Regions from separate parts of the Paenibacillus sp. 01L418 genome, predicted to be linked through region 1. Evidence: riboswitches for the same ligand, from Rfam matches in the RefSeq annotation. Region 1 holds a riboswitch; each other region holds the start of a gene.
The links. Region 1 has a riboswitch for cyclic di-GMP ahead of AC1DSE_RS21830 (EAL domain-containing protein). Riboswitches for the same ligand answer to the same signal wherever they lie in the genome.

Region 1 (5,116 bases):
CATAACCGAACATTTTATTGAGCTGATCATTTGAATAAACGAAGTTGTTTTTCTGCGCGACAAAAATACCGACAATGGATTGCTCGACAATACTGCGGTATTTTAATTCGGTCTCAGTCAACGACTGCTCAATCATTTTTTGCTGCGTAATATCCTTGGCAATGCCGTAGACACCGATAAGCTTTTTATTAATAATGATTGGAATATTGGTCACATTAAATTCGACCGTTTGCCCTGTTCTCGTAATGCCTGTCGTATCATAGTTTTGAGGATTCAGCGTCTTGACCGTTTGCTCAAAATATTGAATCGTTTTATCCAGCGCTGCGGCATCTACAAATTTATGAAAACTATCATTAATAATTTCCTCTTTCGTATATCCAAAAAGTTGCTCAAGCACTGAATTGCATGACAAAAAACGCCCTTGTGCGTCTAAAGAAAAGACAGCATCAGGATTGTTTTCAAATATCGATTTATAAAGCTGCTCTTCTAGTGTGAGGCGATGCTGTATTTTTTTATTTTCCGTAACATCCTGAATCATGCCTATCGTCAACAATATCTCGTTTTCGGCATTCCGTATGAACGTAATGTTTTCCACCACATGTCTAACTTCACCGCCCTGACGAACGATTCTGTACTCGGAAACGCTTTCCTTTTTTGATTCAATTGCAAGGTGGAACTGCTCATTAACGCGCTCACGATCTTCGGGATGCACGAACTCAAAAAATTGTTCAATCGTCATCGAGAAATCAGATTTCATACCATATATTTCGAACATTTGATTCGACCAGGATGCTTCTCTGCGAATATGGTCAAACTCCCAGTAGCCTAAATTAGCTAACTTTTGAACAATATTAAAACTACCAACATTAACATTGCCATTAAAACGTTTAATCATTTGTTTCATTGCTAAATATCCCCTCTTATTCATAACGTAGGCGGTAACCTGAAGTTTTTAAGGAGAGGATATAGGTATGTTATCACTCATCCTTTTGGCAACCCAGCCACCTTTGGAAATTTCCTTTAGGCCTGTTGGCTTTGCGTCATTGTCTTTCGACAACTTTGCTTTTTACTAGGACTTTTTACATATACCAGTATTCCATATTATTCCGATATATACCATAACCAATTTCATAATAGGTCGAATGATGTAGAAAAACCTCCCATTTTGGGAGGTTTGGTATATTGATGATTTACAATCTAGGATCTATTTCCTTCTCTTTGGCAACCTCAAACAAAAGATTCGCAACAGCCGCTTGATATCCATCGTTTTCTGGAGCAATTTCAGCAAAAGGAATCGCCAGCATATGCTGTCCTAGCCGGTACTCGTTAAATGATGTACGAAGCTTTTGCGTAATATTTTTTTGCTTGATGAGCTTATTGTACTTGTGCGGAAATCTATAATCATAACCGTAAATAATAGACATGTATTCCTTATTGCGCACTTTCATATAGGGAACCGTGTACGGCTGAGGCATCTCCGGCTTAATCACGACACCTTCCATATGATTGTCTACCGTAAGCGTGTAGAAATATTTTTCTGCAAGCTCATAGCTCTCCGCATCAGACAGAACAAGCGTGATGAATGGATCGTCAGAGAGGAAACGATACATCTCCGAGGTTTTCCACGCTGGCAGCTGCTCGCTTCCGTCTACGTATACGATTTTGAGCAGCGAAAATGGCTTGTATTCAAGCTCCCCAGCCTCGGCATACAGCTCCAGCTGCCTCTTATACGTTTCATATGCTTTGATATGCTCATCAATTGGCCTGTTTTTCTCAAGAATAGAATGAACATGTTTAAAGTTTTGGTAGACGGCTAGGCCATATTTCTCATTAATAGCCCCTTTGCTAAGGTGAAACTGATCCTTTTCAAAACCACTTTCCTTGAAATCATGCGCAAGCTTTCCGAACGCTTCCTCGAATCCATTCGCCTTCAGGAATGCAAGCTCTGTCTCAAGCCCCTTCTCAATTGGCTTAAACTGCTTTTCGATGAGACCTTCTCCCAGCGCCTCCCATGGCAAAAGCTCGCCATCCAGCAGAAGCATCGATATATCGTTTTCCTTCATGTAGCTTCCGAATCTTTGCAGCAGTCGCTCATAAACAGCGGTTAGGTCAACCTTATTTATTTTGTACCCATTGCGGCTCACTGCAAAACATTGCTCGATATCTGCATGCAAATAAACATTGCAGCGTGATCCCATATATTTGGGCTGCAGCACGACCTCTTTAACACCGCGCTCCATAAAATAGTTCAGCCCTTTCCTCAGCGATTCCAGCTCACCCGCCGCTTCATCCTTATCTGCAGGAGACATGGTTCCTGAAATAAAGTTAATTTTATTGCGCGAGCAATACTGCAATCTGCGGGCTTCATCATCATCCAGCTCCTGCAGCGATACTTTGCGTTCCTCTTTGAAGAGAGCAGGAAGCTCGCCTTCCATGCCGGCTATTGCCGATTTCTGTGATTTGAAAGTCGGCTTCACCGACAGAGAAACCGAGGTTAGCAGATTGCCGTGAACTGCGCCTGAATCCAAATGGATTTTATTTCTGATCCGAAATGTTTGTTTAGCAGCCACATGTCCAAAAACATGATACGGCTGGTTTCCTGCTGCATCCCGCTTCAGAAACGCAAGCTGTGCTTCAATCGGCGCCGATCGGTCGAGTCTAAAATTGCGCTGATGACGGATCGAATTCACATCCAGCTTGCCAATATATTTGTTCTCGCATGGCGCGTGAGTCACATAATAGGATGGTCCTGATTTTCCTACCATTCTGTAGAAAGGCTTCGACAGCGATACGAGATGATTAAACTTCTGAAGCAGCTCAGCATCGCCTCTCAGCACCTCAGTCGAATCGAAGTAGGCATGCAGCAGCTCCTCTTCCACACCTTTGATTTCACCACGCATATATTTATGGACGAAGTTTTCATGATTGCCAAGCACAAACAAAAACTTATCCTGATTCGTATATAGGAAATCAATGATTTCCTTAGTGCGGCTTCCCTTATCGATCCAATCTCCAACGAGCAATACTTTTGTACCGCTGACCTTTCCTGTCTCAACCAATACATTGCCCTCTAGTTGAAACCCATGGCTAACGAGCAAAGCCTTCAGCTCATCCACACATTCGTGAACGTCACCGACGATAATCGTCTTCTGGTCCAGCGGTAAAAAAACGTCCAAATACTCAGCAGCATCCTCGATTATAATCTTATAATCCGGATTCGCAACCTTATCCATAGGGGAATAAAAATCTTTAGCCCGCACCTTATGAACTTTGCTATATTTCTCCCTCGAGAGCGAACCAAGCACGTCCTTGCGCAAACGATTAATGTGGCTCGTTATCAGTTTCTTCGAACGCTCCGATGAATAATAATCATCCCGCTTCTTGTAATCAAACAGCACGACTTCAAGGTTGTAGTTATTTTCCTTTGCAACCTCCCTCACTCTCGCCCGGAAATCCTCCGACAAACCTGTTGTATCCACGACAACAAATTCCGCATTGATGGGGAAAGTAGTGACCAGCCGCAGCTTCTCGAACAAAAGGCGGAAAGCCTGATCGCTCGCTTCAAGCATGATTTGATCATATTTATCATAATCAGAGCCTAGAAGCTCTTGTCTAATGCTATCGGATGAAATATATTGCACGTTCGCATTCATGCCCTTGCTGTCATCCCTAAATCGCAGCTGCGGCATCAGCACTTCATTTGCAAAGGTTGTTTTCCCGCATTCCGTCGTGCCAATCAGCATAAAAATCGTATGGACTCTCGTTCTCATTTCCATTGACGCTACTCTCTCCTCTTCCGCAAAATCGCACCCTGCGTCGTTTGTATACCGTTCACTCCATCGCCGATTGCGACATATTGGCTTTCCACGGATTGATCTTTAATCGTTTCGAGCAGCCACTCTTGAAATTCCGCTCGCCCAAGCTCCCATTTATGGTCATCATGCCGGAAGTCTTCCAGCTCATAATAAGCATTAAACTCTGCATTAGGTGTTGTCAGCACAAAATAATCAAAATCAACATGTTCGCATATTTGCCGTATCAGAACAGCTGCCTCATTTAGACTCATATGCTCAATAACCTCGGTCAAAATGACATCCACCTGCTCGCCGTTATAAGCCTCTAGAAAATGTTCAATGGAAGGAAAGGTAGCGATGTTGTCCAGTTCCTTTGCTTTCGCCTTCCGCTCTACCACCTCTAGCAGCGGCTCATGGATATCAACCGCGTAGTAGCTGTCTTCAATTTTGGATGCAAATGGAATCGCATAGAAGCCTTCTCCGCAGCCAACATCGAGAATGGCCTTATTGAACGGAAGCACACTTCCGATATAGCTTCTCCGCTGCTGAGCCGTCCCGCCGAAGGCCAATTGAACCGCATAACGATCTGTTTTCTCCAGCTCTTCTTTATATTTCTTGAACCGGTCTCTTGAAGCTAGAAAATTGCGGGCAAACAAGCTTCGTATATAAAAGGGCGCGTCGATAATTTGGATACTCTTCACATATTTAATCAACACATCATCAGAAATATCGATGTATTCGTCGCTGAACATCGAAAGGAAGAGACAAAGCACACTAACGACATGCATAAGCTCATATAACGATTTATGTGTCTTAATGGTAAGCGAATAGCTCTTATGCGCCAGATGTACTGCTTCAAATGTATAGTCGGTAAGATGCTTCTCAAAAAAATGAATATAACGCAAGAGCTCAATATGAATCATATTGATATGGAAGGTATGCTCGTATTGCTCCGTGTCACTCGAATGCTGCGCTTTAAGCGGCGCTGCAAAAAATTCATTAATCGCTCCCAGTACAAAGAGCGGCGTATTATATCGCGATACATTGAGGTACTCAAATTGGTCCTGCCTATGCTGCTTGTATGAAACCTCATTGTCGGCATCCTTAAAATAAACGTTGAAGGTTGCTTCATCGGTATACCAGCCGTAGGCCATTCCTTTGCGAACGGCGCGCAGCAGCATGCCTGACCCCGGGTTTTTTCTAATGACGAACGAAAAGCTTGGGTTCGTCGATTTCACTTGCACGATAGCCATCCTTAACTTCCCCTTACTTATCAATTAAAAGCAACACTATTTAATCCCAAACCTCTTGTAATGCTCTGC
Region 2 (3,524 bases), on a different contig from region 1:
GCGAGGAGGAAGCGATATGGAGTCCTTTACGCTTACTCGAAAAGAGATGGCTTGCTTGCTGCTGGCTCTGGACGGAAAGTATAATTTGAAGCCACTGCAAGTGCTGCAAGCCGCATGGACCAAAACGCATCAATGTGACTTGGAGAAAGGCACGGGACTGCCTGCATTTATGTCTACGCTGCTGCCTCCAATTATTGAAAAGCTCATTAAAGGAAATGAGATTAAAGGCTTTTCACTACATGAAATTGCTGCGTTGGGCCAACTAATCGAATATTCGAATCTGTCGATTACCTCCATGCAAAACTGGGTAAAGCGAGATTTCAAACCTTATTTCGATTGTCCGAAAGCTGGGAAAAAATATTCTCTGAACCAAGCTGCGTTATTATTCATTATTGATGATTTAAAGTCAAATCTTGATTTTGAATCAATACGCAAGCTTTTTGAGATCGTATTCAAGAAACCAGAGGATGAAGCAGACGATTTAGTTGGGCCTATTGAATTATATGCATCTTATACCAGTATGTTTGAGGAGCTAGATGCGAATAACGATCAACTGCTCGACATTTCCGGTCATTTGAAGGAAAATCCGCATCAAGATTTATTGACAGAGCATGTCATTCGCTCTTCAGCGAATCAATTTGCAAGCAGATTGCCGAATTTAACGGAAAAACAATGGGAAGCGGTGCGAAATATTTTGCTCGTTGCGGTTATTTCCATCCAAACCTCCTATTTTCATTCGTTAGCAAGGCGTTATTGCAATGCAACCTTATTTTTAGCCACAGAATAAATATGGTTCAAGGGATGACAAATTCACTAAATAGTCCTATACTGGTTTAAGTTGTAAACTACAAAATAGACAAACTGAAAAAGGCAAACTTGTTGAAAGACAAGGACGCAAAGTTATGGGCCTAAGGTGTACGCACTATGGCTGCCAGACCGCCGGAAGGATAATAAGCTAACTGAGCTGTCCGCCTCCTGTGGCTGGATAGCTTTTTTTGTTTTCAGGAGACAGAGGAGAGAGCAAGCAGGATGGTTTTTAAGGATAGGATAGAGAGAGCAAAAATACTGTTTAAGAAATTGAGTTTGAAGAAAATAACGAGCAAATTATTGCTTGTTACCGCAATCATCACACTTTTTAATGTAGGCTCGGGCGTTTTGATTTATTTTCAAAATCATTCAGTAGCAACCTCAGTCGAAGGCTCAGAGGAATTGCAGCGTGCTGAACGCAATTATCAAGGTATATCGAATAGGCTGCTGAAAGTGATGCTTCTAATGGTAGATGCCATTGAAAATGGCAAAAGCGATGCAACGCTGATCATGAAGGATTTGGAAACGATGCCTGCCAACATCGATGAATTAGAGAAACAGCTTATCGATATGGATAAGAAATATCCGCCTGCAACGGAAGATGGTCCTTATTATGCGAATCAGGTTAATGTTCTTAAGCTTGCATTAGATAACTTGAAAGTGACGAATACAGATGTGAGTGGATTATCATCAGATGAGAAATCGCTCCGCATAAGCAATCTAATAAGCGTATATACCGTCATTCTAAGTTATTCCAACGATACAATGCACGAGCGTTTGACCGCAGACGCTAACGCGACGCAGAAGCTTCTCGATAAAGACATATCCAGTGCGAACCTTATTGTGCTTATAAATGTCATTTTGCTAGCTATTCTTCCTGCTATTATGATTTTTGTCATCTCACAATCGATTAGAACAGGACTTGTAGGCATTACAAAAAGAATTAAGCAGTATGGCAATAATGATTTTACAAGTCAAGAAAAACTCGTTCGCTCTGACGAATTTGGCGATCTTGACCACGCTTTGGCTAATATGGGCGATCAGCTGCGAGAAACGATTAAAGCTACGCTTGAAGTGAGCGAATCTGTGCTCCACATTTCGAATAATATGGATAATATGATTGGTATTAATCGAAAAGCATCAGAGGATGTAAATGGCCAAGTGGAGCTGGGCAGAAAAGTGTTGCTGTCGCAGTATGACGATGCTTCATCCATTTCGGCAGTTACGGAAGAAATCTCAGCAAGCTCTCAGCAAATTGCTGCGTCGAGTGAATACATAAACAATGATATGCAAAATATGAAGCAATCATCTCATAACGGCACGCAGCAGATGGCTGGCGTGGTCTCGATGGTAAATGAAACAGTAGACCAGTTCTCAAAGCTAACTGAAGCTTTCGAAACGATGAATGAACGATATAACAATGTAGCTAAGTTTTTGAACGGCATTCAGGATTTGAACACACAGACGAATTTGTTGTCACTGAACGCATCCATTGAATCGGCAAGAGCGGGTGAGCATGGCAGAGGGTTCGCAGTTGTCGCTGATGAGATCCGCAAGCTGTCCAGTCAGACCGATATGATCTCGAAGCAGATCACGAAGGAGCTGACACTCATACAAAGCGATGTGGCAGCAAGCAGCCGCACGATCGGCAGCTTCGCGAATGTTATTAACACGACTCGTCAAGCATCCGAAACCGCAAGCAGCACATTCCAAGCATTGGAATCACAAAGCAGCATGCTGTCAGATCAAGTGAGCGAGATTTCTACGGCAATTAGTGAAATTACAACAGGCATGTCTCATATCGTGTCTGCAGTAGACAAGCTATTGACGACGTCTTCAGAAGTGAATGGGAAAATGGAACATATGAGCGAGCTTTCAGTTAAGCAAAATGATATATCCGATGATTTGCGCACGCTTGCGGAGAAGCTTTCACTTTCCTCGCAGGATTTGAAGGAGAAAGCATCTGTTTTCAAAGTGTAAGCAACAATAAATGATAATCGAGTGAGGCAGGCAGCATCCATAGGATTTGGGTGCTGCCTGCCTCTTTGTGCAAATAAAGAAGGATAAGCGAGTATAATGCCGAATCAATGAATGGAATAGACCAATAAAAAACAGATCCACTATGGGAGACAGGATGAGCGAAATGAACTTTCAAGTTAATTTACAAGGGATGATCGAGCTTCTCTCAAAGCATTTATATTCTAGCCCAGGCGTGTTCATTAGGGAATTGCTGCAAAATGGCGTTGATGCGATTACAGCACGCAAACGGCTTGGACATCGTTTTGATGCACGCGTAACAGTTGAAATTTACGGTTCTCGAACGATTGCCGTTCACGATAATGGGATAGGCTTGTCCGAATCCGAAATCCAGCTTTTCTTGGCTCAAATCGGAAGTACCTCCAAGCGTGACGAAATGGATTCAGCAGATGACTATATTGGACAATTTGGCGTGGGTTTGCTGTCCTGCTTCGTAGTGAGCGGCGAAATCGTTGTTATTACCCGCTCCGCTCTAGAAGGCGATACTTTAGAATGGCGCGGGCGGCCAGACGGCACGTACTCGATCCGCAAGCTTGAGAAGGATGCTCCAATCGGCACCACCGTGTTTTTGACATGCAAGGAGGGTTACGAGGACTATTATGAGTGGGATCGTGTGATGGAGTTAATGAGCCATTATGGTCAGTTCCTGCCTGTTCCGATTCATTTGTCCGAAGGGAAAT
Region 3 (5,116 bases), on a different contig from region 1:
CAGAGGTGCAAGCACCTCATCAACTCCGCTCGACTTGCATGTATTAGGCACGCCGCCAGCGTTCGTCCTGAGCCAGGATCAAACTCTCCAAATTGGTGTTTGAAATGCTCATTACTTTTTTATCGCTTTTTTCGCTTATCCCGAAGGATTTGCGAGGCAGTTATTACTCGTTGTTCAGTTTTCAAAGAGCAATCTTTTCTCTCTCGTCGACCGTGTATCTCGTTGGCGACCTAGATAATATATCATAGGCGTATATAGCATTGCAAGTGTTTTTTTTATTATTTACGAAAAAGTTTTCAACACTCCTATTTGCCTTCTAATTGCGCAATCGTTGCTTCGCTTCCTCCTCACCTATATTGAAGAAAGACATAAAAAAACGAGCTCTGCGATTTCCGCAAGCTCGTATAACTTCTAATATGTTTTTGTAACTGTATATTGAGCTGCATCCTTGATAAGCTCATACTTTTTCTTGCCCTTCTTTAGACCCGCATCAACTGTCGTATCAATCGTAACCCATTTCCCATCCAAGTACACTTCGTTCCAAGCATGATAAACATCCACATAAGTAGATTGTCCCATCAAGAGCTTCGTAGGGATATCCACGCTCCGCAGCATTGCCGCAAACAATGAAGCGTATCCGTAGCAGATATCCTTTCTCGATTTAAATGTGCGATCAATATTGGGGAGGTAATCAACTGACAGATTAGCAGCTAATTGATTATCATAACTTACATTCGTAATAATATACTCGTAGATTGCCTTTACTTTCTCCATATCCGTTTTTTTATTGCTCGCTAATTCTTTTGCCTTGACGATGGCGCTGCTCGCATTCGACCAGTCAATGTTCTGGATGGAATTCAAGTACAAAACCTTGTTGTCTTTCAAATCAAGCGTCACCGTTTCTTTCTTCGCCAGTTTGTATTTGTTGCCTGTTGTATTCTCTAGAACAGATATCGTATATTCGCCATTGCCAAGCTGCAATGGAAACTTCTCAGCTGTTTTTCCGCCGGTTAGATTATATGTATAGTTTGATGCGCCTTTTGCGATCATAAGCTTCGTTTTCACTTTAGTGTTCACTGCATATTGTACGGAGACAACACCTTTATCTAAATTCCCCGTATTGAGCCAATCAGAAGAGTCCGCTTCATTTGCCTGAACGACCGTTACATGGATGGATGCAAAAAGAACAAAAGCTGCGATGACTAACATAAATTTACGCATGAATATACTCCCTTCGGTAGCTGGCTGCCATCTTACGGAAGGCCCTTTAGCTTTGCGTCCCTACCTTTCGATAGGTTTGCCATTATCGTGTGAAGCGCTATGTGATGAATTTCCCTATAAAAACAAAAAAAGCCTGTTCATTCGGTAGCTGGCTGCCATCATACGGAAGGCCCTTTAGCTTTGCGTCCCTACCTTTCGATAGGTTTGCCGTTATCGTGTAGCGCTTTATTAGTTCTATTCTACCATATGAATCTAGCAAATCAATAGATTGTACTACAATATCAATCATAATTTGAATGTTTTTAAGGATTGTTGTTGCAAATTCTCGATATTAGAAAAAAAGAACCGTTGGCTGCTAAAAGCCAAACGGTTCCTTGTTTCTTTCTTATTCAGCAGAACGCTGATCTCTCATATGAGGGAACAACAGTACATCACGAATAGATGGAGCATCTGTTAGAAGCATGATCAATCGGTCGATACCGATTCCTAGTCCGCCTGTTGGCGGCATGCCGTATTCCAGAGCGCGGATAAAGTCTTCATCCATCTCATGCGCCTCGTCATTTCCATGCTCACGCTCAACAAGCTGCGACTCGAAACGCTCACGCTGATCAATCGGATCGTTAAGCTCCGTAAATGCATTAGCATGCTCACGTGCTACGATGAATAGCTCAAAACGATCGGTGAAGCGTGGATCTGCTTCGCTCTTCTTAGCAAGCGGCGAAATAGCAACCGGATGTCCTGTAACAAAGGTTGGCTGAATAAGCGTGTGCTCACCGAACTGTTCAAAGAAAGCGTTGAGAATATGACCAAACGTCATATGCGGATCAACGGCAACTTTGTGTTCTTTCGCCAAACGATGGGCTTCCTCGTCGCTCATTTCCACGCCGAAATCTACGCCAGTCGTTTCTTTGACAAGCTCAACCATGCTGACACGGCGCCACTGAGGTGTCAAATCAATTTCTTGGCCTTGATAAGTGATTTTCGTTGTTCCAAGAACCTCTTGCGCAATATGTGCGATGACATTCTCTGTCAATGCCATAATATCCTTGTAATCCGCATAAGCCTCGTAAAGCTCAATCATTGTAAACTCTGGATTGTGGCGAGTCGAAATCCCCTCATTCCGGTATACACGGCCGATCTCATATACTTTCTCCAATCCGCCTACAATCAGTCGCTTCAAATGAAGCTCGATTGCAATACGCATGTAGAGCTGCATGTCCAGCGCATTATGATGCGTTTCGAAAGGGCGTGCTGCAGCACCGCCTGCAATGGAATGCAGCGTTGGTGTTTCTACTTCTAAATACCCGCGGGAATCTAGGTAGCGACGCATGGATTGAATGATTTTGGAACGAGTAATAAAGGTTTGTTGGACGTCGGGATTCACGATAAGGTCAACATAACGCTGACGATAACGAAGCTCTACGTCTTTCAAGCCATGATATTTATCAGGCAATGGAAGAAGCGACTTTGTCAAAACTTCAATATCACGCGCTTTGACAGAGACTTCGCCTGTATTCGTTTTGAATACAACGCCTACTACGCCAATGATGTCACCGATATCCAGCAAGTCAAAAGCTGCAAACTTATGCTCTTCAACGGAATCTTTACGAACATAAATTTGAACCTTGCCGCTCAAATCTTGAATCGTAGCAAAACCCGCTTTGCCCATGCCGCGTTTCTGCATAATACGGCCAGCAATACGCACTTCAACCGCTTTTTCTTCTATTTCTTCTTTGCTGAGCCCTTCATAGGCTTGTACAATATCTTTGGCGTTATGAGTGCGTTCGAACTTTCGGCCGAATGGATCCACACCTAACCCTCTAAGCTCGTCCAATTTGTTTCTGCGAATTTGCAAGAGCTCACTTAGCTCCTGCTGTTCATTGTTTTCTTGTTCCACTTCTTTCATCTCCTTGATCATTCGGCAAAAGCAAGCAGCTGTCACCGGATTCATGCAGCAAAATCTCGTTTCGCAATAAAATATAAGCAATGTATAGACCTGTAATATACGTTCTTATATTTTAAACGTTCAAAAAGCTTCCTACAAGGAAGCTTTTTGAACCGCTCATAGCAAACATTATTTTTTGATATCGAGAATTTTGTATTGAATAATGCCGACTGGTACGCTAACTTCGACAACGGTGCCTTTTTTCTTGCCTAAAATCGCTTTACCAACCGGGCTTTCATTTGAAATCTTGTTTTGCAAAGGATCGGCTTCCGCTGTACCAACAATGGAATAATCCATTGTGTCGCCATACTCCATATCCTCAACCGTTACGATCGAACCGATGCTCACGGTATCAATATCAATATCGTCATTATTTATAATACGCGCATTGCGCAACATTTTCTCAAGGGTAAGAACGCGGCCTTCGATAAATGCTTGCTCATTCTTCGCATCTTCATATTCCGAGTTTTCGCTTATATCACCATAGCCAATTGCTACTTTAATACGTTCAGCTACTTCACGACGCTTGACCGACTTTAGGTTCTCTAATTCATCTTCGAGCTTTCGCAGCCCTTCTTGAGTCAGAATGATTTGCTTATCGTTCATCTTTCCGATTCTCCTGTCATGTGACTAATTTTTCATACCTTGTATGAATTCACTGTTACCTAATATATTACGCTTCTTATTCCTCATACCAACTGTTGTTTGAAGCGCTCTTGATGTCTTCGTTAGATTATATTGCACGATTATATTGCAAAGTTACCCTGAATGTCAATCAAAGCCAGACGACCCATTGAAACCGTTTCATTTCTGAAATGTAGAGCAGAAGCCGCATGATAGCGGCTTTTGTCGAATGGTGTCGGCTCGCTCCCGTTACGGGGTAAATCGCATAACCGATCTATTTGTATTTTAGTAAGCGTCTACTTCTGCAGAACCCGCTTCATTGCTGAAACAGCACTGACAGCTTGGAATTCTTCGTCCTCTCCAAGCGAGTGGACGTAGTTTTCCAAAATCGCTACCATCGGATCACAGCCGGTATGTTCGAGCAGCCTTTTTGCATCCTCTGGTGAGAAAACGTCGCCATTCCCAATTACGGGAATCGATACCGCTACTTTGACATCCTTTATAATGTCCCAATTAGCCTTACCCGTATACTACCATGCAAAATGGCCTTGTCGCTTACCATCTCCGCACATACAAGACCCGTTCCAAACTCCTTGGCAATTAATCAAAGGCAGAATAGCACACGCTTGCCATCGGCGCTAGCACCACTCTGTTCTTCATTTCGATGCCACCGATTTTCAGCATGTCACTCCTTCCTCCTCTTCTAATTGCTTATGGTTCATGTCTTGTGTACCAGACAGCACTATTCACGGTTATCAGACATTAATTCCTCATAGCTGATTCCGAGCGTCTTAGCGATATGATTTAATAACTTCGTATCCGTCTTTCTTGTTCCTCGCTCCAATGAGCCAAGAACGGCCACCGATACGCCAAGCTCCTTGGCCAGCTCCTGCTGAGTATAGCCCTTCAGCTTTCGAAAGGCTCTGACGCGCTGCGCCAATTGATTGTTTTCCATAACGTAATGCCTTCCTTTCCATCCAGAAGCGCTGCTTCAGATACTGCGCTTACCTCGGACTGCAGCCGATGTGTTTGATCCAAAACATCATGCAGCGGAACGAGAACGAACGACCGCTCCATCATACGCGGATGCGGCAAAGTTAATTCCTCTTGATCCATTCTGACATTATCGTATAGGAGCAGATCAAGGTCAATGGTTCTCGGTCCCCAACGAATTTGTCGAACTCTACCGAGCTGCTGCTCGTACTCCAAAAGCTGACGCAAAAGCATTAATGGAGATAGTGTCGTTCGTACAGCTAATGCCATATTGATAAAGGGCGGTTGCTCTGTGTAGCCTACCGGATCAGTCTCATACATACCCGACACTTT

Region 2: linked by a shared signal. The riboswitch ahead of AC1DSE_RS27605 (methyl-accepting chemotaxis protein) and the one ahead of AC1DSE_RS21830 (EAL domain-containing protein) in region 1 are both predicted to bind cyclic di-GMP.
Region 3: linked by a shared signal. The riboswitch ahead of AC1DSE_RS22865 (transglutaminase-like domain-containing protein) and the one ahead of AC1DSE_RS21830 (EAL domain-containing protein) in region 1 are both predicted to bind cyclic di-GMP.

Annotation. Positions count from the first base shown of each region.
Region 1 covers NZ_JBFTSN010000218.1:1,927-7,042, forward strand. Annotated here, with positions in the region: partial or broken gene AC1DSE_RS21830 (EAL domain-containing protein) at 1-904, opposite strand, end outside; cyclic di-GMP riboswitch class I at 989-1,074, opposite strand; gene AC1DSE_RS21835 (metallophosphoesterase) at 1,191-3,776, opposite strand; gene AC1DSE_RS21840 (methyltransferase domain-containing protein) at 3,782-5,047, opposite strand; gene AC1DSE_RS21845 (nucleotidyltransferase domain-containing protein) at 5,088-5,116, opposite strand, start outside.
Region 2 covers NZ_JBFTSN010000361.1:66-3,589, reverse strand. Annotated here, with positions in the region: gene AC1DSE_RS27610 (DUF1836 domain-containing protein) at 17-787, shown strand; cyclic di-GMP riboswitch class I at 860-944, shown strand; gene AC1DSE_RS27605 (methyl-accepting chemotaxis protein) at 1,030-2,787, shown strand; partial or broken gene AC1DSE_RS27600 (ATP-binding protein) at 2,951-3,524, shown strand, end outside.
Region 3 covers NZ_JBFTSN010000238.1:4,759-9,874, reverse strand. Annotated here, with positions in the region: partial or broken rRNA gene AC1DSE_RS22870 (16S ribosomal RNA) at 1-94, opposite strand, end outside; gene AC1DSE_RS22865 (transglutaminase-like domain-containing protein) at 412-1,221, opposite strand; cyclic di-GMP riboswitch class I at 1,234-1,312, opposite strand; cyclic di-GMP riboswitch class I at 1,362-1,440, opposite strand; gene lysS (lysine--tRNA ligase) at 1,607-3,127, opposite strand; gene greA (transcription elongation factor GreA) at 3,296-3,772, opposite strand; partial or broken gene AC1DSE_RS22850 (tRNA-dihydrouridine synthase) at 4,192-4,474, opposite strand; gene AC1DSE_RS22845 (helix-turn-helix domain-containing protein) at 4,533-4,745, opposite strand; gene folK (2-amino-4-hydroxy-6-hydroxymethyldihydropteridine diphosphokinase) at 4,697-5,116, opposite strand, start outside.